2 regions of the Pseudoalteromonas sp. NEC-BIFX-2020_015 genome follow, and region 2 is predicted to be linked to the other one. Evidence: predicted binding sites of a transcription regulator. Region 2 holds the regulator's gene; the other holds the start of a gene.

Region 1 (11,672 bases), on a different contig from region 2:
TAGCTTTAAAAGTAAATCAGGGCCAATCCCGGCAGGTTCACCGGGAGTTATTGCTATACGTAGGGTCATTTACTGATCCAATGGAAAGATTTCAACATGGGCTTGTTCACGCATTTCTTGCTGCCAGTTAAAACTTTCTTCTTTAAATTTACGATTAAACAGCATGCCATGAGCACGATTACGTTTAGCTAGCTCAGTTTTATCAGCCACTCGCGTATCTAGCAACTGTATAATGTGCCAACCAAATTTTGTTCTAAAAGGGTCACTAATTTCATTTTTATCCAATGATAAAAGTGTATCTCTAAATGCAGGTACATACGTTGTTGGATCTGTCCAATCATACTCGCCGCCTTTTAGCGCAGAGCCTGGATCTTCTGAATATTCTTTCGCAAGTTCGCCAAAGTCTGCTTTACCAGCACGTAAGTCTTTGGCAAAACCATTAAGCATGTTACGGGCTTTTTCTTCACTTAAAATTATAGATGGGTTGATCAAAATATGGCGAGAGCGTACTTCGGTGGTTTCCACTACTTGACGACCACGAATATCTTGAACTTTAATAATATGGAAACCTGCGCCTGAGCGAAGTGGGCCAACAATGGCTTCTTTCTTCGCGCCTTTAACTGCTTCAGCAAATAGCGATGGCATTTCATTGATGCTCATCCATCCAAGCTGGCCACCTTCAAGTGCTTTAGAGCCGCTTGAAGATGAAATAGCAATACGCTTAAATTCTTTACCCTCTTGTAAAAACTCAATGACTTTATCTGCACGAGTTTTTGCACTGGCTATTTCATCTGCTGTAGCGTTGTTTGGAATATCAACAAGGATATGACCAATATCATACTCTTCAGTATTTTGACCTTGGCTTTCCATTATTTTTAATAAGTTGTCCACTTCCTGTGGGCTTATATAAATACGGCGATCAACATTGGCGCGCATAACTTGTTGCGTTGTGATTTCTTTACGAATTTCTTCACGATACACTTGAAAGCTTTCACCTGATGCCTCGATAGTTCGGCGTAAATCAGCAATCGACCCGCCTTGCTCTTTTGCCATACCAACCAATGTTTGATCTAGTTGACTATCTGAAATCTCTAAACCCATACGCCCAGCAAGCTGCATCATAAGTGCTTGGTTAACTAAACGCTCCATCGCTTGGATACGTAAAGTTTCGTCAGAAGGAAGCTCTTGTTTTTGTTCTTTTGCTTGCAGTTTTACGCGGTTAACGATGGTGTCAACTTCGCTTTTTAAAATAACGCCTTGATTGACAATACCGACAACTTTATCGATTTCAACAGGGGCTGCGAAAACGCTGTGAGATAGGCTTAAGCCTAATAATGCTGATGCTAATAATTTATTTAAATTCATACTTTTTCTAATACTCTTGCTAATACTAGTTATTAAGAAAATACGGTCTACGATAGCCAAAAATACCTTGTTGTAATAATTTTTGTGCATCATAACGGCTTTTACTACCTAATCCTTTCAAGACAATGTTAAAACCAATGCTTGAGTCAAAGGTGGCTTGTTCTAGGCCTATCGCCTGATTTAAATCAGTTTCGATTTGACGACGACCGGTAATTTGAAAGGCCCAACAGCAGGATTCATACTGCAATCCACTGAATGCCTCAATACTACGACCGCTTTCTAAATCACGGTGGTAGCTACTTACAAACTGCCATTGATCACTTAGCGGTATGCTAGTAAACAAGCCAACTTGCTCGATTGTATTGCCTGAGACATCGTTTGCATAGCGATGGTTCAATTGTATCAGCTGATTATCGTCACCTTTATAGTCTAAAGTAACATTTGATTGGATAATCTGCTTGCCATCAGTGTCATATTGTATGCCACCGGATAAATACCAACGACGGTGCCAATGTAACATGGTTTGCGCGGCAAACAAGGCATTATAGTTTGTATCGGAGTTTAACCCTTGCGATGTTGGCTTAGCTGAATCGCTCAGGTAGAAGATTTGTCCTGCACTGAAATTAAACAATTCCTCGCTTTTATTATTAAATAACCGGGTTGTTGCACCGAGTGTAAATTGGTTCGCTGCAGCAATACGGTCAACGCTTGAAAAGCGGCTATCGCGAAACAGACCAAAAAAGTCATCTTGTAGCTTAGTTGTATCGTATAAGCCAATATCTGATTGATCTTTATTTGGTGTGTATAAATATTGTATTTGTGGTTCTAAGGTTTGAATGCCGTTATCAGTAAACGTTGTTGTGTCACGTTCAAAATTTAATTGGCTGTGTAAACGAACTTTAGGCAGCGTACGAGAGACTGACTTAGCGTAGTCAGTACCGTTTAAGTCACCTTCTTGCCTATAGTTAGTATGTAGAAGGCTAAGTTCAGACAAAAATGACCATGCATGTTCTTGATAACCAAAGCTGGCTTTAGGTTCAATGTGTAAGCGAGTAGCCTTTTCAATTACCTCAGTGTCGTTAGTAAAGTGGCTTAATTCACCATTTAAGGTTAAATCAACGGCTTTAAATTGAAATGGTGTTGTTTGTGTAAACGTAATTTGCGGCAGTGCTGCGTAAGATTCTACGTGATCACCAAGCACTTCAAAGTTTTGTACTTGAATATCTGTTCGCCACAGTTCTCCTAAATAAGATAAAGAACCGGTGCGATATAGTTGTGTGTCGGTACTTGCAGCATAGCCTGAATTTAAATCAGTTAAGTAGTTATCATCGCTGACATTTGTAATGTCGATATTTGCGCGCCAATTTTCACCGAAATAGCTTTGTTGTTGCCAGTGAAATAGGAAACGATCGTTTAGTTCAGGTTCAGACTCATCTTTATTTAAATACTCTAGACCAAGTAATCCTTGGCTCGTTTCGCTTAAATATCTAAATTCAGCCTGCAGTTGTAAGCCTTTATTAGACATATAACGAGGTGTGATGGTGGCATCGTAGTTTGGGGCAATATTCCAGTAGTATGGCGTGACTGTTTCAATACCATAACGATCAGAACTCGAAATGTTTGGTGTTAATAACCCTGACTTTCTGCGCTCATCAATAGGGAAGGTAAAATAGGGCAAGTACAACACAGGGGTATCCATAATACGCAATACCATGTCATGTGTTTCTCCCCAGCCTTCTTCACGAGAAAGAGCAATTTCCTCAGCTTGAATTGCCCACAATGGCGTTTCGCCTGGGCAGGTAGTAAAGCTTGCGTTCAGCAGGTTTAAGCCAGACTTGTTAACAGTGAGTTTTTCAGCACCGCCATGGCCTTGTTGGTCAGTAAGTTTGTAATCAGCACCCAATAAACTAATTTGAGAGTTATTTAAATCAGCATTTAAACCTGAGCTTTTTACTTCACTAATTGGATCGCGATAAGTAATTGGGCCTGTAGCATTAAGGAGCCCGCGCTGTTTATCAATAAGTGCACTTTGTGCGGACAAACTCATAGTAAGGGTGTTAATATCAACGTTACCGGTAAATTCTGCGCTTTGAGTACCAAGCAATTCAATATCATCTGATTTGATATCGACCATGCCAAAGTCAAGGCCAGCAAGCGGTTGCCAAGCTCTGGTTTGCATTGAATTGCCACAAAGATTGTGTGCCAGTTCAGTTTCGGCAAGCGATGGTGCGCTGATCACACTTAGCATCATTATGCCCCAGGTTTTGCTCATTTATTAACCTTAATATGGTGTCGTTGAATATAGACCTCACATAATAAAGGAAAACAATGGCAAATACAGTAATTGACTTAGTGAAAAATAGATATCTTGTAAAATGAACCGTTATAAAAGTTTACAGCAGTTTTTAAATCCCCACTTTAGTGATGAAGAATACCAGTTAGCTGCGATCACGGGGGATGCGAGTTTTCGCCGTTATTTCCGTTTAAATCGCGGTCAAGATAGTTACATTGTTATGGACTCTGATCCAACTAAACTCGATAACACCCCCTATATTGAACTTAATAAAGTTTTTTCCGAGCATGGCTTCAAACTACCAAAAATATTACATGCCGATGAAAAACAAGGATTCTTCTTATTAAGTGATCTAGGCAATATACACCTCGCTGATATGCTAGAGGACAAAGAACGGACTAGCCACTATAAGCACCTCATAAAACTCAGTGCACAATGGGCTAAAATGCCGCCTGTAGCATACATGAAAGATTTTGACCGTGAATTTTTAGAGCTTGAACTCGGTATTTTCTTGCAGTGGCTAGTGGAAGGATTTTTAGGGCTGACAGTGACACCCGCAATTGATGCCCTGTGGAAACGCAGCGCGGAATTGCTTATTGAAAATGTACTTGCCCAGCCAAGTGTTACAGTACATCGAGATTTTCATAGTCGTAACATTATGCGGAGTAACCAGCAATGGGCGATTATTGATTACCAAGACGCGGTTCAAGGCCCTGTGTGTTATGACCTTGTTTCATTATTGCGCGATTGCTATTTTAAACTGCCCCATGATGAGCTCGAATATTTACTTGAGCACGCCTATAAAGAGTTTAAGGAGCAAGGTCTGATCGGTGTTAACGTAAGTTTTGCACAATTTAAGCAGTGGTTTGATTTGACCGGTATTCAACGGCATTTAAAAGCCGCAGGTATCTTTTGTCGTTTAAATTTACGTGATGGCAAGCTGGGCTATATGGAAAACGTACTTCCGACATTACGCTATATTGCGGATGTGGCACAAGAACATAAAACGCTGCAACCATTAGGGTTATGGATTGCCAATACCATCATTCCTGCTACGCGTGTCGCGATAAAAGAAAAATTAGGTAATTAATAAATGAAAGCGATGATTTTAGCCGCGGGGCGTGGTCAAAGAATGATGCCACTGACAGCGAAATTGCCCAAGCCGATGTTACAGGTCGCAGGTATGCCGCTTATAGAACACCATATCGAGCGTCTGAAAAGCGCGGGAATTACAGAAATTGTAATTAATCTTGCATGGCAAGGTGATAAAATTAGTGATTACTTTGGTGACGGCAGCGCATTTGATGTAAAAATTATTTACAGCCACGAGCCTGAAGGGGGGCTTGAAACTGCCGGCGGGATCATCCATGCATTACCTTTGCTTGGTGATGACTTTATCGTTATTAACGGGGATATATTTACCGATTACGATATAAGCTCATTAGCGCAATTACATTTAGATATTGGTGAAGGGCATATCGTACTTGTTGAAAACCCTGCGCATAACCCTGATGGGGATTTTACTTTGCGTCACTTGGGCCCTGAAAGTCAAAAGTATACTTTTTCGGGTATTAGTCGGTTTCAGCGTCATTTTTTTGATGGTTTACAAGGCGGCGTATTGCCTTTAGGGCCATTATTACGCATGCGTTTGAACGAATGTGATGTATCGACACAGTTGTACATTGGTATGTGGAATGATGTCGGTACCCCGCAACGGTTAGCACAATTAAATGAACATGTAAGAGGAGCACCTCATGTGGGGTAAAATTTTAGGTGCCTGTTTTGGTTTTATGTTTGGGCGTATTGTTGGATTGTTTATAGGCCTATATTTAGGGCATATGTTTGATAAAAGCCTCAAGAAAAATTTTGATAAAGCGGGTGGCTTTTCAAACTTATTTAAAGGTGATGATGATATAAATCAACGCCAAGCATTGTTCTTTTCAAGCTGTTTTGCTGTTATGGGGCATATAGCGAAATCAAATGGGAGAGTCAGTGAAACTCATATTCGTGCTGCCAGCCTATTTATGGATGAGATGGGTTTAAAAGGCGATGATCGCAAAGAAGCACAAGGTGCATTTAAAGCAGGTAAAGAAGCTGACTTTTCATTAAAAGAAACGGTTTATGATTTTAAAGAGCGCTTTGCTCGTCGTCATGATTTACTGCAGCTTTTTTTAGAAATTCAAATCCAAATGGCATTTTCTGACGGTGTGCTTGCCGCTCAAGAAAAAGAGCTATTACAAGAAGTCAGCAAGCATTTGGGTATTTCAAAAACACATTTTGCGTTTGTACTTAAGCGGTATCAGGCTGAGTTTTCATTCCGCCAGCAGCAACAGCGCTATCAACAACAGCAAAATCGTCAGCAAGGTCAAAGCAGTAGCTATCGAGAAGGCTCAGGTCATCATGTTCCACCCAATAATGGCATGAGCCGCACTCAAGCCTTGGCGTTGTTGGGTTTAAATAATGAAGCGAGTGAGCGTGATGTAAAAGTAGCGTATCGTAAATTAATGGCGCAACATCACCCTGATAAATTAGTATCTCAAGGCTTACCTAAGCATATGATGGAACTGGCTGTGAAAAAAAGCCAAGATATTCAATCGGCTTATGAGTACTTAAAAAAGGCGGCGTAAAAAACCGTCCACCTCTTTGGTTAATCGCTCATGTTGCTCCGGCGCTGAGCGTAAACCAAATAACTCACGTTGGCGGTAATCATATTTACTATGACGTTTTACCCAACGCTTTCTTTGGGCAATGCTTAACAGCAAGTTGGAATTATCAACGCTGTAATAAACATCCAGCAGTGGTGGGCTAATCGTTGATATTGTTGCATTGAGCTTTTTATTTCGCTCAGTGTTTGGCAAGTAGCTGCTAAGGCTAATAAATGCATCAATATTTGTGCTTGGAAAGCTTGCATAATGCTCTAATAAAACCCCAGCACTGGCACCTTGAGCCACTACGACTATTTTCCCATCTTCATTTAAAGCACTTTCATACAAGGCGTTAAATCGCGTAATAAGGTTAAGCTTATAGTTATCTATAATCGCGTTGCTGATCATAGGAATTGCATCTACATGCTTGGGTGAAGCTATTGGTGCAGGGGCTTGTTCTAGCGCATCATTTGCAGGAGTATTAGTTGGTGCTTCGGTATTTTCTTGGGGATCGGGTGTTGTGGTTTCTGTTTCGTTGATGGCGCTATCGTTGACGGTGCTATCGTTGGCGTACCAATCTATATCAGGGACTGTCATTGCAATAGTTGCGTAGCCTAAATCATTTAGCTCAGTACGCAAAAAATTAACACCGTCATTATTCGTTGGTAAATGCTGCCAATCAGGAATAATTAAAACCACACCACGTTGTTGAGCACTCATATGTTGACGGTATAACGTTGTAAACTCTGTTTCGCCAGCGAGTAGGGGTTTTACTTCATCATCTGGCATTAAGCGTGCTAAATCACTGCTAGCAATAGTTGACCATGGTGTTGGCGCAATGAAATCAGCCGCAAGGAGGGGCGCTGCCAACATTAAACAGCCGACAAAGCTGATTAATTGATGGTTTTTTAATTTTTTGCCAATAATCATAGTAACCACGTGCAATGAATCAATATATGGTTATCGGCTTTAATTGTAAAAAGTTTAGCGCAATTTCTATCATGCAAACGATGCAATTAAAAATCAGGTTCAGCTTCAAAGATCATAGTTTGTTCAGTGATAGGGTGGGTGAGTTGTAACATTTGCGCATGTAACTGCAAGCGTGGTGCTGCACTTAAGGCATCAGGGTGAGCGTACAACCTATCACCTAAAATAGGGTGACCCAACGATAGCATATGGACGCGTAATTGATGAGAGCGACCTGTAATTGGCGTTAACTCTACGCGCGTTGCGTGTGCTTCATATTCCAGTACGTTGTAATGCGTCAAGGAAGGCTTACCATTATCATGATCAACCATTTGTTTTGGGCGGTTAGGCCAGTCACAAATAAGGGGTAAATCTACAGATCCAGTTTCAGGTTTAAGCTTGCCGTACACACGAGCAATATAGCGCTTAGCTGTTTGACGTTCTTGAAATTGCATACTTACATGGCGATGAGCGGCTTTATTCATCGCTAAACAAATAATCCCAGAGGTTGCCATATCCAAACGATGAACAATTTTAGCGGTGGGGAATACACGATTAACACGGGCAATTAAACAGTCTGCGTGTTTAGGATCTTTGCCGGGCACTGTTAATAGCTCACTGGGCTTATTTACAATCAGTAAATCATCATCTTGATATACGATGGTTAAATACGGATCGAGCGGGGGGTTGTAATTAAGTAACACGATAGACCTCAGCGATTCACAAGCGTTGCATTTTAGTGTAGTCGTCCTTATTTCACAATCACTAGGCTTGATTCCTTTTCAAGTAAGCGTTTATGTTGGCTACAATATTTGTTTGAAGGTTAAAAAAGCGTGGTATAAATTAATACACCGCGCTTTTCTAAAGCTTATAACTTAAAACTTCGAGCTAAAGCTATGATCAGTGAGAAACCACGATTAAGCGAATAGCATCAAGTTTTAACTGCGCTTTTTCAATATGCGTGGTTAGTTCAGTGCGTTGCTTGTCGTAAAAAGTCAGCTCTTCTTCACGAATGTTTGGATTAATTTGTTTCAGCGCAGCTAAGCGAGCTTGCTCTTCAGCGAGTGAATGTTGCATTTTCTCAAGGGCAGCGGCACGGATCACTTCAAGTTTTGTTTGCGCCATTGCTTGCGCGGTTTTGATCATTGGATGAATTGCGCTTTGTAATGCTCCGGCTAATTTACTTGCTGTTTGACGGCCAACAGCAGAGAGCTGCTGATTAAATCCATCAAACCCAACATTTTCACCTAAATTATTACTCGCTTTATCAAGCAAAATACGAATCGGTGTTGGTGGTAAAAAACGACCTACTTGTAGAGCTTTTGGTGCCATCGCTTCGCCTAAGAAAATTAGCTCAACAAAGAAAGTTCCCGGTGGTAACTTTTTGTTTTTAAGAAGCGCAACAGAGGCGGTGCCAAAGTCATCATCACAAATCATGTCTAAGGTGCCTTGCACCATAGGGTGATCCCAACTGATAAAGTGAACATCTTCTTGTGATAACGCGGTATCACGGTCGAATGTTACGGTTATACCGTCATCTTTTAAGCTTGGGAACGATGGGTTTAGCATGTGTTCTGTTGGCTTTAGGATTATGGTATTTTCACCTTTATCTTCTTGGCTGACGCCAAAGGTATCAAATACATTGATCATATAACTTGGCAATTCAAACTGGTTATCAAGCTTTTCAATATCAGCTACTAATGAATCAGCGGCACCTTGACCTGATGAATGTAGCTCAAGTAAACGGTCACGGCCGCTTTCCATTTGCTTACGCAATTTAGCATTTTGGTTGGCAACTTGCTCAAGTAATGGATCAAGTTCATCTTCATCGCAGTTGTGCGCTGAAATAAATTCAAGCAGATCTTCACTAAATTCTTTATAGAGCATTTGACCTGTGGTTGACGTGGTCTCAAAGGCATCTAGGCCTTCGTTATACCAGCGCAGTAGCACTTCTTGTGCAGTGTTTTCAAAATACGGCACATGGATATTGACGTCTTGCGTTTGACCAATACGGTCTAAACGGCCAATGCGTTGTTCTAATAAATCAGGGTTTAGCGGTAAATCAAATAAGACTAAATGATGTGAAAATTGGAAGTTACGACCTTCAGAGCCAATTTCAGAGCATAACAATATTTGTGCGTTGTCGTACTCGTCAGCAAAAAATGCAGCAGCGCGGTCGCGTTCAATAATCGACATACCTTCATGGAATACTGAGGCTTTAATCGCTTCACGTTCACGCAATATTTGCTCTAAGCTAATCGCCGTTTCTGCTTTAGCACAAATCAGTAATACTTTTTCGTGTTTGAGAGTTTTAAGGGTGTTGATCAGCCAATCTACGCGAGGATCAAACATCCCCCAGCTTGCGCTTTCGCCTTCAAACTCTTGAAATATTTTTTCAGGAAAGAGTGCGCGTTGTGCACTTAACTGAGCATTTTGAATGCCGCTCATATTGCCAAGTACAGACATTGCTGTTTTATATTGTTTTGGTATTTCCATTGGGTAAGCATGGAGCTTACGACTAGGGTAACCATCAATGCCACTGCGACTATTTCTAAATAAGATACGGCCTGTGCCGTGGCGATCTAATAGCATGGCTAAAATTTCTTTACGAGCCGCTTCATCACCACTTTGTGCTTGTTCAAGGATACCTGTGATATCGGTTTCTTTTAACAGCTCAATCAATGTGGCTTTGGCGCTATCATCAAGCGCTTTGTCTTGAAGTAATTGATTGGCTGCCTCTGCAATGTGCTTGTAATTACTTTCTTCTTCTACAAAGGCATCGTAATCATAAAAACGATCAGGGTCGAGTAACTGTAAACGCGCAAAATGGCTACGGTGACCTAATTGATCAGGAGTTGCGGTTAATAATATTAACCCAGGAATGTCTTGGCTTAATTCAGCGATACGTTGATATTCAGTACTTTGCTTGCCATTGGCAATACTTAAATGATGCGCTTCATCAACAATAAGTAAATCCCAATCTGCCATGGTTGCTTGTTCAAACCAGCGTTTTTTCTTGGTTATAAATTCAAGGCTGGTAAGCACTAATTGTTCGGTATCAAATACATTGGGTGAATCAGCAAATGCTTCGTCGCAACGTTCTTCATCAAAAATAGAGAAGTGTAAGTTAAAGCGGCGCAACATTTCGACTAACCATTGATGCTGTAAATTTTCAGGTACTATGATTAATACACGGCTGGCACGGCCACTGATGATTTGTTGATGTAAAATCATACCTGCTTCAATAGTTTTACCAAGGCCCACTTCGTCAGACAATAATACGCGTGGTGCAAATCGTTTGCCGACTTCTTGAGCAATGTAAAGCTGATGCGGTATTAAGCTTGCTCTTTGGCCAATAAGTCCTTTAATGGGGGATTGTTGGCGTTCAAATTGATGTTGCCAGGTTTGGTAGCGCAATGTGTAACGATCAAAACGGTCAACTTGGCCGGCAAATAGGCGGTCTTGTGGTTTATTAAATTTTATAAAGTGATCTAAAAAAGTTTCTTTTAATTGTGCTTTTTCACCGTTATCGACACGAGTGCCATGATAACAAAGTAGATCACCGATAGGTTCAATTGACTCGACTTCAAGTTCCCATTCTTCAACGCTTTTGATCACATCACCAGAATTAAATGCCACGCGAGTAACCGGTGCTTCTTGCATTGAATAAACACGGTTTTCGCCACTGGCTGGGAATAAAATGCTGACCTGTCGGCCTTCAAGGGCAACGACCGTGCCTAATCCTAAATCTGACTCTGTATCACTGATCCAACGCTGACCTAAGGAAAAATTCATGTATGTCTCGTCTATGAAGAAAAAGGCGGCTATGTTACCTGTAACCTAACACCACTGCAAGGCGCTAACTAGCTCACTTTTAATTAATTTAGTAACTGCGCATTATTCCTATTAACGCACATGTTTAATTGACTAATTTCAAACTAAAAAAGCTTTGTCATAAAAGGGTCTTTTATGACAACTAAGCTAAACTTACAATATACCTTAGCAATTAAGTGTTATGAGCTTAGCGTTAACTCGTTTTACTTAGTTAGTTGGGTATAGCATAAAAATCATAAAACGTAAGGAAAGTGCTATGGAAAAAGCTTCGAACCTTGATAGTAAAATGTATGTGCTAGATACCAATGTATTGCTTCACGAACCCCTCGCGTATTTATCATTCCAAGAACACGACGTCGTTATTCCAATGACCGTTCTAGAAGAACTGGATCATATTAAAGACCGTAAGCATGATGTTAGCCGCGATGCACGTGTGGCCATTCGCGGTTTAGATGAAGTACTCAAAGACGCCACGCCAGAGCAAATGCTCAAAGGCGTTGCGTTACCTAGTAATAAAAAGGCTAAAGCGTCATCTGCAGGCACATTAATCATTGTTAACGACCATTTAT
Region 2 (11,672 bases):
GGTCGCCGGTTTTGCTGTTTTTTTGATTAATACCTTTTTTGATGAAATTCTACATCTGAGTATTGAGAGTGCGCCCGGGAACATTCTTCATTCTTTAGAAATTTTAGCGTGGATGTTTTTAGGACTCACATGCACCATGGCAATTATTGCAGCAATAGACGCTCCTTATCAAAGTCATACTCATCATAAACAACTTAAAATGACTTTACAGGAAGTAAAAGATGAATATAAAAACTCCGAAGGTGATCCGCAAATAAAAGCGCGGATTAGGCAAACTCAAAGACAAATGTCTCAACGTAGAATGATGCAAGATGTGCCCGATGCTGACGTTGTTGTTACTAACCCAACACATTACTCAGTTGCATTAAAGTACGACACAGAGCGTGCAGGTGCACCAATCGTGCTTGCTAAAGGTGTGGATGAGATGGCTATGCAAATTAGAAAAGTAGCATTAGGTAATGAAGTCCCAATTGTCGAATCCCCAATGCTTACGCGTGCGTTATATCATACCGCTGAGGTGGGCGATCAAATACCGGATCAATTATTTACAGCGGTAGCGCAAGTACTCGCATTTGTCTTTCAGCTTAAGCGCTTTCAAAAAGGCCGTGGTAAACGCCCGACAAAACTTAATAAAAACCTCCCCATCCCCGATGCCTACAAGCATTGATTTTTAGTTATTAACCTATTTTAATAAATAATTAATAACTGGAATAGTTATTGCAAATTCCGTGTAGTGTCAATTTTTTGAAATTGTAGAATTATGGAATTTAAAGCTGTATTACAACAACTTAATAGAGATAAAAAAGAGTATTTAAAAGGTGTAGGTACCCCTTTACTGGTACTTGCTGCGCTGGGAATGGTGATTTTACCGTTACCGCCATTTTTACTCGATATTCTTTTTTCGTTTAATATAGCTTTAGCACTAGTTGTGTTATTGGTGACCGTTTACACCATGAAGCCAGTAGAGTTTGGCATGTTTCCAGCTGTACTTCTTATTGCAACCATCATGCGTTTAGCGCTCAATGTTGCCAGCACTCGAGTTGTACTTTTAGAAGGCCATAATGGAGGCGATGCTGCAGGTAAAGTTATTGAAGCCTTTGGCTCCGTAGTAATTGGCGGAAATTACGCAGTTGGTCTAGTGGTGTTTTTAATTCTGATCATCATCAACTTTGTAGTAATCACTAAGGGTGCGGGCCGTATCTCAGAAGTATCTGCACGCTTTACCCTTGATGCAATGCCAGGTAAGCAAATGGCAATTGATGCTGATTTGAACGCAGGCTTTATAAGCGCTGAGCAAGCACGTGACCGTCGTGAAGAGGTTACTCGCGAGGCTGATTTCTATGGTTCTATGGATGGTGCCAGTAAGTTTGTAAAAGGCGATGCCATAGCCGGTATCGTTATTTTGATTATCAATATTGTAGGTGGTTTATTTGTTGGAATGATCCAACATGACTTAAGTTTTAGTAATGCAATGGAAGTATACACTTTGCTTACTATTGGTGACGGCCTAGTTGCTCAATTACCTTCATTACTCCTTTCAATTGGTACGGCCATTGTAGTAACCCGTCAAAATGAATCGCTCAATATGGGTGATCAATTTAAGAAACAACTTGGCAATGAAAAGTCACTATTTATCGCCTCAGGCATTTTGATTGTAATGGGCTTAGTGCCAGGCATGCCACACTTTGCATTTTTAAGCCTTGGTGCACTACTGGGGTATTTAGCATATTACACTCAACAAAGTAAGATCAAAGCCGCAGCGGAAAAAGAAGCTGAAACAGCGAACGGTGGTGCATCAGGAACAGGTGTTGCAAATAAAAAAGAGCAAAAAGAACTTAGCTGGGATGATGTTCAGCAAGTCGATGTTATTGGTTTGGAAGTGGGCTATCGTTTAATTCCGCTCGTTGATCAATCACAAGGTGGTGAGCTACTAAATCGAATTAAAGGTGTACGTAAAAAGCTTTCTCAAGAGTTAGGGTTTTTGGTACCGCCAGTACACATTCGCGATAACTTAGAATTAGATCCAAACGCATACAGAATTACTCTGATGGGTGTTTCAAGTGGTGAGGGGGAGCTTAAACATGGTGACGAGTTAGCGATTAACCCGGGACAAGTGTTTGGAGCGATTAAAGGGATTGCGACGAAAGACCCTGCTTTTGGTTTAGATGCAGTTTGGATTAAACCCGATCAAAAAGATGAAGCGCAATCATTAGGTTACACCGTTGTAGATGCTGCCACTGTCGTCGCGACCCATATTAGTCAACTACTTACAAATAGTGCAGCTTTACTACTTGGCCATGAAGAAGTACAAAATTTACTTGATATGCTAGCTAAGAGTCACCCTCGTTTAGTTGAAGGTTTAGTCCCAGATGTATTACCGTTGACAACAATCGTTAAAGTTTTACAAAATTTATTAAATGAAGGTGTCGCAATACGCGATATGCGTTCAATAGTACAAACCCTAGTAGAGTATGGCCCACGTAGCCAAGACCCTGATGTATTAACGGCTGCAGTGCGAATTTCACTGCGTAGATTAATTGTTCAGGACGCTGTTGGTATGTCATCAGAAATCCCTGTCATAACCTTGGCGCCTGAGTTGGAACAGATGTTGCATCAGTCACTACAGAATGCAGGCGACGAAGGTGCCGGAATTGAACCAGGACTTGCAGAGCGACTTCAGCAATCATTAAATGAAGCGCATCAAAATCAAGAAATGGCCGGTGAACCTTCGATATTGCTAACGTCAGGAATGTTACGCACGGTGTTATCTCGTTTTGTTAAGTACACCATACCAGGGTTACGGGTGATGTCTTATCAAGAGGTACCAGACGAAAGACAGATCAAGATTGTCAGCTCAGTAGGCCAATAATCGGATTTTAAAGGGGTTGAATTATGAAAATTAAACGTTTTTTTGCTAAAGATATGCGCACGGCACTTAAAGAAGTAAAAGATGAACTAGGTGTTGATGCGGTTATTATGTCAAATAAAAAACTTGCGAACGGTGTTGAAATCGTTGCCGCTGTTGATTATGACAAAGCAGCCCCAAAAGCGCCTGAAGCAAAACCAGCTATTGCGCAGGCACAAACAAATTCAAACTTTGTAAAGCCAGCACCACAGCGCTCTCAGCCTGAACCACAAGCAAAAGTTGCAGATAGCTTGCAAGCATTGTTAGAGCGTCAAACACCACGTCCACGCTCACCTGAACTTGCATCAATGTTTAGTCAATCTGGATTTGATACAGGCAGCCAATACCAAGAACAAAAACACAGTGCTCGTCAACACAGTGAAGTAAAGCCTAAACAAGATTTTTATCATCGAGATACTGCGCCAGTGTCACGCCCACAAACTCAAGCTCATAGCTTAGGTTTTGATGACGACTTAGACCGTGATTTTGATGATCTAGATACCTCAATGCCTACTAAAGAGGTTGCAAAAACAGATGAGATAACAGCAATGCGTGATGAAATGGCCGCAATGCGTCAGTTGTTAGAGCATCAAGTATCAGGTTTAATGCAGCAGGATATGGCTCGTCGTGACCCAACAAGAGCATGCATGATAGATCGCTTGATAGGTATGGGGATTGATAGTGAAGTTGCAGACCAAATGGCATGCTTTATTCCTGACGATGTATCACGTCAACAAGCATGGCAAGCCTTATTGCAAATGATTGAAAATCAGATGCATACAACTAATAATGAAATATTACGTCAAGGTGGTGTATTTGCATTAGTAGGTCCAACAGGGGTTGGGAAGACGACGACAGTTGCAAAACTTGCTGCGTTGGGTGCACAAAAGTACGGCGCTGATAAAGTGGCACTGATCACAACTGATACATACCGTATTGGTGCATATGAGCAACTAGCTACATACGGACGTATTATCGGCTGTGGTGTTAAGCAAGTTAAAGATGCTAATGAATTAGCTGAAGTTTTATACCATTTACGAAATAAGCGTCTAGTATTAATAGATACGGCGGGAATGAGTCAGCGTGATTTACGTTTAACAGAGCAATTAAACACCTTAATGCGCAATCAAAGAGTTGATATTCGCAATTACTTGGTGCTTAGTGCAACAGCGCAAATTAACGTTTTACAAGAAACCGTAAGACACTTTAAAAAAGTACAATTAAGTGGCTGTATTTTCACCAAATTAGATGAATCACTAAGTTTAGGTGAGATAATTAGTATAGCGATTCAAAATCGCCTCCCAATAGGGTATCTTACTAATGGTCAGCGAGTCCCTGAGGACATCCGGGTGGCTAATGCAGAGAAATTAGTAAAAAAAGCTGAACAATTGTATTTAAAAAGAACAAAAGCACAACATTCGCGACGTCAAGCAGTAGCGTCAAGCACAGTAGGGATGTATGATTAACACAGTATTAGATCAAGCAAGTGGCCTGCGTAAAATGAGTCAAAACAATAATAACGGCGTTAAGGTTATCGCTGTCACTGGTGGTAAGGGAGGCGTTGGTAAAACAAACGTTTCACTTAATACTGCGATTGCTTTGGGTCAACTCGGAAACAGAGTATTAGTATTGGATGCCGATTTAGGCCTAGCAAACTGTGATGTGATGTTAGGATTACGTGTTGAGCGTAACTTGTCTCACGTATTGTCGGGTGAATGTGAGCTCGATGAAATTTTAGTTGAAGGCCCCGCAGGGATAAAAATAGTCCCCGCTACCTCCGGCTCGCAGAGTATGGTTGAATTATCGCCATCAGAGCATGCCGGTCTTATTCGTGCCTTTAGTGAGCTAAATACCGAATTTGATATATTAATTGTTGATACTGCAGCCGGTATTTCAGATATGGTGCTCAGTTTTTCGCGCGCCGCACAAGATGTGATGGTTGTCGTATGTGACGAGCCCACTTCAATTACTGATGCCTATGCGCTTATTAAAATATTAAGTCGTGAACACGGCGTATACAAGTTCAAAATAGTCGCTAATATGGTACGCAGTATACGTGAAGGTCATGAGTTATTTGCAAAGTTATCTAAAGTCACAGATCGTTTTTTAGATGTGTCGATGGAACTAGTTGCAACTGTGCCTTATGATGAAAATATGCGAAAGTCTACGCGCCGTCAAAAAGTAATCGTAGAGCTGTTTCCTAGCTCACCAGCTGCAATTGCATTTAAAACACTCGCGACAAAAGCAGTAAAATGGCCTATACCTAATCAACCATCTGGCCATTTAGAATTTTTCATAGAAAAATTAGTAAACGGCTAATTATGACGGCATCGGTGAATAAAGCGATGGGATATCAATCTACACAGAACTTAAATGTGATTGTTGAGCGCCATGCTTCATTAGTCAAAAAAGTGGCGTGCCATTTAATTGCTCGTTTACCACCAAGTGTACAGTTGGATGATTTAATTCAATCAGGAATGATTGGTTTAATTGAAGCCTCGAAAAACTTTGACGCCACTAAAGGCGCCAGTTTTGAAACATTTGCAGGTATTCGTATTCGTGGTGCTATGCTTGATGAAATGAGGCGTGGTGATTGGGCTCCAAGATCGGTGCATCGCAATAGTCGTATGGTTGCAGAAGCGATATCAGAGTTAGAAAGTGGACTTAATCGTGAACCAAAAGATATTGAAGTTGCTGAAAAACTTGATATTACGCTAGATGAGTACCATCATATTCTTAATGATGTGAATTCTAGTAAAATACTAGGCATTGAAGACCTTGGTGTTGATGAAGATGTAATTACACCAGTTGGACATGATTTAGCACTAGATAAGCCTTTTAATAATGTTAAAAATGATAAGTTTAATCAATCATTGCTAGAGGCAATAAAGTCTTTACCAGAACGAGATGGTTTAGTGCTATCGCTTTACTACAATGATGAAATGAATTTAAAAGAAATTGGGCACATACTCGATGTAAGTGAATCGCGTGTGAGTCAGATACATGGTCAGGCGATGATTAAGCTTAAAGCAAAAATCAATGACTGGATAAACTAGTAGTAAGTAAATATAGGTTCAGACCTCACCGGAGGATGTTTTGGATAAAAACATGAAAATTCTTGTTGTTGATGACTTTTCGACGATGAGACGTATTATCAAAAATCTGTTAAGGGATTTAGGTTTTACTAATGTGCAAGAAGCTGATGATGGCTCAACAGCTTTGCCGATGCTGCAAAATCAAGAGTTTGATTTTGTTGTGACAGACTGGAATATGCCTGGAATGCAAGGTATTGATTTGCTAAGAGCAATCAGAGCGGATGATACGCTTAAGCATATTCCAGTGTTAATGGTAACCGCAGAAGCTAAAAAAGAACAAATTGTAGCTGCTGCACAAGCCGGCGTTAACGGCTACATCGTTAAACCATTTACTGCAGCAACACTAAAAACCAAATTGGAAAAAGTGTTTGAGCGTTTAGGTTAAATAAAGAGGAGAGGCTTATGTCAGCACCTGCTGCGCCTCAGATCAGTTTAGAGCAAGCCCGTCAGCTTGTGGTTTACTTAGAAAACGGTGAACAAGACAAAGCTGATCAACTAATTCTAGATGCGGCGTCAAAAGAGCAGTCAGAACTTTTTGCAGAGGTTGGTAAGTTAACTCGCCAACTTCATGATGCGCTGAAAAATTTTGAACTCGATACACGTCTAGCTGATTTAACCACCGAAGCCTTACCGGATGCTAAACAGCGGCTCAATTATGTTATGGAAATGACAGAAAGTGCTGCTAATAAAACGATGGATGCGGTAGAGGCTAGTTTACCTATAGCTCAGCAACTAGCAGATGAAATTTCACATATCAAACCCACATGGGATCGTTTGATGAACCGTGAAATTGAATTGGGCGAGTTTAAAACGCTCTGCCATAGCTTAGATAAGTTTATGAATAACTCGCATTCTAAGACTGATGAATTACAAGGTCTAATGACCAATGTATTGATGGCACAAGATTATCAAGATTTAACTGGGCAAGTAATTCGCCGTGTTATTGAACTTGTAAGAGAAGTTGAAGATAGCTTAATCCATTTGCTTACTGCATTTGGTACCCATGATGATGGCGACACTAAAGTACAACAACAAGCCATTGAAACACCGCCTGCTGAAGATACACTTGCAGGTCCTGAAGGGCCAATAATTGATAAAGAATCACGTGATGATGTTGTCTCAGGACAAGATGAAGTTGATGATTTGTTATCAAGCTTGGGTTTCTAAGAGGAGAAGACTGCATGAGCTTTGAAGTCGATGAAGATATTTTACAAGATTTTCTAGTTGAAGCTGGAGAAATTCTTGAGCTTTTATCAGAACAGCTAGTAGAACTTGAAAATAACCCTGATGATACCGAGTTGCTCAATGCAATTTTCCGTGGATTTCATACGGTTAAAGGCGGCGCCGGTTTTTTAAGCATGACTGAGTTAGTTGATGCTTGTCATGGTGCAGAGAATGTTTTTGATTTGTTACGCCAGGGTGTTCGAAAAGTAAATTCTGAGCTGATGGATGTTATCCTACAAGCATTAGATACTATAAATGAGATGTTCGCTACAATTCAAAGTAGAGAAAAGCCGACCCCTGCTGATCCTGAATTATTAGCGATAATGCATAGATTGGGGCAACCGCCCACAGCTGATGAAGAAAGCGCCATCGAAGTTACAGAAGCGCCAGCTGAAGTAAATGATGAGTCAGCTTCAGCTTCAGGTGACGATCCATTTGCATTTGATTTGTTATTTGATGGACAAGTAGATAGCCCGCAAGCCGATACACAAATTGATGATATATCGGAAGATGAATTTGAAAATTTGCTTGATGAACTTCATGGCAAAGGACAAAGTCCGATAATATCAAGTACGACGACTAGTAGTGCTAATAGTAGTGATATAACCGATGACGAGTTTGATAATTTATTGGATGAATTACATGGTGTAGGTAGTTTTGGTGCTGTTAGTAATGATATTCCGGTCAGCAAACCTGAAGCACCAAAAGACCCAATAGCACCGGTAAATAAACCCGTGGTAAGTCAAACCGATGATGAAATCAGTGATGATGAATTTGAAGCATTACTTGATGAATTACATGGTAAAGGCAGTGCTCCAAAAGCGACAGAAGAAGCACCTATTGCAGCGGCTACTCCAAAAGTAGCACCCGCAGCACCTAAAGCTGCTGCTCCTGCTCCTGCGCCAGTTTCTAAGCCAGCACCAGTGAGTCAGCCTGCAAAAGTTGCTGATAAACCAGCTGCGGTAGCTAAAAAACCAGCACCAACGCAAGCAGAAACAACAGTTCGTGTTGATACTAAGCGCCTTGACCAAATAATGAATATGGTCGGTGAATTAGTATTGGTTCGTAATCGTTTAGTAAGCTTAGCAACAAATACTGATAGCGAAACTATGGGTAAAGCTATCTCTAATCTCGATGTCGTTACGGCTGATTTACAAGGTGCCGTAATGAAAACCCGAATGCAGCCGATTAAGAAAGTGTTTGGTCGTTTCCCACGAGTTGTAAGAGATTTAGCGCGTAGTTTGAAAAAAGATATAAACTTATTACTTGTTGGTGAAGAAACTGACCTAGATAAAAATCTAGTTGAAGCTTTAGCTGACCCATTAGTGCATTTAGTACGTAACTCTGTTGACCACGGTATTGAAATGCCAGACGTGCGTGAAGCAAGTGGTAAATCTCGAACAGGTACAGTTACACTTTCAGCTTCTCAAGAAGGCGATCATATTTTACTGACCATCAAAGATGATGGCGCAGGAATGGATGCAGAGAAACTTAAAAAGATCGCGATTAATAAAGGTGTGTTAGATCATGATCAAGCGAGTCGATTATCTGATACTGAAGCCTATAACTTAATTTTTGCACCAGGCTTTTCTACCAAAGAAGAGATTTCAGATATATCAGGGCGTGGTGTTGGAATGGATGTGGTGAAAACCAAAATCACGCAGCTTAATGGCTCCGTTAATATCCAATCGGAATTAGGTGTTGGCACTATACTTGAAATCAAAGTGCCGTTAACTTTAGCGATTCTACCCACATTAATGGTGGTAGTTGGTGAGCAAACATTTGCTTTACCTTTGGCCGGTGTAAATGAAATATTTCATTTGGATTTAACTAAAACGAATGTGGTTGATGGTCAGTTGACTATTATCGTTCGTAAGAAAGCGATACCGCTGTTTTATTTAGAGCATTGGTTGGTCAAAGGGGCTGATAGATCATTACGAAAAGCACAAGGCCATGTGGTTATTGTGCAAATCGGAACTCAGCAAGTTGGTTTTGTGGTGGATTCTTTAATAGGCCAAGAAGAAGTAGTAATCAAGCCATTGGATGCTTTATTGCAAGGGACACCTGGTATGGCTGGGGCAACAATTACCTCAGACGGTGGTATCGCCTTGATTTTAGATGTTCCTAATCTATTGAAGCATTACGCAGGATAACCATATATTTATCTTAATACGGGAGTCTAAATTACTCCCGTTGATAAACTTAACAAGAGAATACCAATGGCAGTTAAAGTATTAGTTGTTGATGATTCTAGTTTTTTTCGTCGCCGTGTGAGTGAAATACTAGAGCAAGATAAGGATATTGAAGTTATTGGTTTTGCGGTTAATGGCCGTGAAGCAGTAGAAAAGACCAGTCAGTTACGTCCAGATGTAATCACCATGGATATCGAAATGCCTGTGCTTGATGGTATTAGTGCTGTGAAAGAAATCATGGCTGCAAACCCTACACCTATTTTAATGTTTTCTTCATTAACCCGTGATGGTGCAACAGCAACATTAGATGCGCTTGATGCTGGAGCTTTGGATTTTTTACCGAAAAAATTTGAAGATATCGCTCGTAATAATGAAGACGCAGTTAAGTTATTACAAAATAAAGTAAAAGAAATTAGCCGCAGGCGCCTATCACGTATTAGTAGGCCAACAGCTCAAACACGACCAACAGCACCTACAACACCAACAAGGGTCGGTGGAGTTTCAGCGCGATCGTTAACAACTCCTCAGCCTGATCGTACTTTTAGCAGTAGACCTGCCAGTCCTTCTGTAGCGTCATCTAATAGTTTACGTGCATCAGGAAAAAAATACCAAATTGTCGCGATAGGAACATCAACGGGTGGACCCGTTGCATTGCAAGCAATTTTAACAAAGTTACCAGCCAATTTCCCTCATCCTATTTTACTGATACAGCATATGCCTGCAGCGTTTACACCTGCTTTTGCGGCTCGTTTAAATGGGTTGTGTCAAATTAAAGTAAAAGAAGCACAACAAGGTGACAGACTGTTACCTGGTGTCGCCTACCTCGCGCCAGGAGGCCAGCAAATGCTGATTGAGGGGCGTGGTGGCAGTCGAACATTAAAGGTATTTGAAGACGATAGTGCTAGGATCACTTATAAGCCAAGCGTAGATGTAACCTTTGCAAGTACTGCAAAAGCTTACCAAGGTGATGTATTGGCAGTTGTGTTGACTGGTATGGGAGCTGATGGCCGCGACGGTGCTAGAATGCTTAAACAAGCAGGGGCAACTATTTGGGCACAAGACGAAAAAACAAGTGTTGTTTATGGTATGCCACAAGCCGTTGCGAATGCAGGTCTATCATCTGCAAGTCTTGCGCTCGATGAAGTAGCAGGGCGAATCGTTCGAGAGATAGGTTGTGGATAAATTATCTTTTTTTGGTTTAGCAATCGCGTTAGGCGCGATTGCTTTTGGTTATGTACTAGAGGGAGGCGTTGTTAGTGCCTTATTCAATGGTCCTGCTTTAGTTATAGTGCTTGGTGGTACATTAGGTGCTGTGATGTTGCAATCTCCAGCAAGTACTTTCATTAAAGCCTTAAAAATTAGCCATTGGGTTTTTTTCCCGCCAAAACGCGATATAGATAGTGCGATTGAGCAAGTAAAAGCATGGTCTCATAAAGCTCGTCAGGAGGGGTATTTAGCTCTTGAGGATGCAGCTCTTACCCACCCGGACCCCTATGCGGCGAAAGGCCTTAGTTTGCTCATTGATGGTGCAAGCGAGAATAAGCTTCGTGATGCGCTTGAAATCGATTTATTACTAGAGCGAGATCGTCTACTTGAATCAAGTCGAGTTTATGAAGCTTTAGGGGGCTACAGTCCCACGATAGGTATTCTGGGGGCAGTGCTTGGCCTGATTCAGGCAATGTCATTTATTACCGAACCGGAAAAACTTGGCGCAGGTGTCGCTACGGCATTTATTGCAACTATTTACGGTGTCGGTTTGGCAAATCTTTTATTTTTACCTATGGCGAATAAGCTAAAATATCAAGTTGAACAAAAAATGCTTTTACATGAACTATTAGCTGAAGGCATCATTGCAATGAGCCAAGGTGACAGCCCAGCAAATATTGAATTAAAGCTAGAAGCATATCGCGTTGAGCGTCCTAACTTGATGCAAGAGTAATATTTATGATCCGCCGTCGTCTTCGTTCTTCAGCAGCAAGCAATCAGCACACTGAGCGTTGGCTTGTATCTTATGCTGACTACATGACAATTATGTTTGCGTTTTTTGTTGTTATGTATGCAATAGCAATCAATAAAGATGAAAGCTTTCAAATACTATCAGATTCATTGGAGCAGGTGTTTGATCAATCAGCTCGCCAACATAGTCAAGAAGGTAAAGGTGTTACAGGCACAGGATTATTGACTGACCGCGTTACGCCAGAAAATGACTTGTTGTTTGGTGAAAGCATACAAAAACAAGAAGCTGGGCCCGAATTA

Evidence for each region. Region 2 encodes FliA, which starts transcription of late flagellar genes. Its sites were predicted from a motif close to CTAAAGNTNNNNNNNNNNNNGCCGATA; they were not measured.
Region 1: the regulator FliA is predicted to act here: its motif matches at 7,265-7,291, upstream of HH219_RS04200 (DUF3530 family protein).

What each region holds. Positions count from the first base shown of each region.
Region 1 is NZ_JABCJL010000004.1:17,658-29,329, forward strand. Features, by position in the region: gene pdxA (4-hydroxythreonine-4-phosphate dehydrogenase PdxA) at 1-69, opposite strand, end outside; gene surA (peptidylprolyl isomerase SurA) at 70-1,365, opposite strand; gene lptD (LPS assembly protein LptD) at 1,391-3,637, opposite strand; gene HH219_RS04185 (phosphotransferase) at 3,741-4,748, shown strand; gene murU (N-acetylmuramate alpha-1-phosphate uridylyltransferase MurU) at 4,752-5,423, shown strand; gene djlA (co-chaperone DjlA) at 5,413-6,285, shown strand; gene HH219_RS04200 (DUF3530 family protein) at 6,268-7,176, opposite strand; gene rluA (bifunctional tRNA pseudouridine(32) synthase/23S rRNA pseudouridine(746) synthase RluA) at 7,320-7,973, opposite strand; gene rapA (RNA polymerase-associated protein RapA) at 8,170-11,064, opposite strand; gene HH219_RS04215 (PhoH family protein) at 11,360-11,672, shown strand, end outside.
Region 2 is NZ_JABCJL010000008.1:78,132-89,803, forward strand. Features, by position in the region: gene flhB (flagellar biosynthesis protein FlhB) at 1-667, shown strand, start outside; gene flhA (flagellar biosynthesis protein FlhA) at 761-2,869, shown strand; gene flhF (flagellar biosynthesis protein FlhF) at 2,893-4,371, shown strand; gene HH219_RS07980 (MinD/ParA family protein) at 4,364-5,224, shown strand; gene HH219_RS07985 (RNA polymerase sigma factor FliA) at 5,251-5,961, shown strand; gene cheY (chemotaxis response regulator CheY) at 6,002-6,385, shown strand; gene HH219_RS07995 (protein phosphatase CheZ) at 6,403-7,167, shown strand; gene HH219_RS08000 (chemotaxis protein CheA) at 7,182-9,377, shown strand; gene HH219_RS08005 (chemotaxis response regulator protein-glutamate methylesterase) at 9,444-10,598, shown strand; gene HH219_RS08010 (flagellar motor protein) at 10,591-11,355, shown strand; gene HH219_RS08015 (flagellar motor protein MotB) at 11,361-11,672, shown strand, end outside.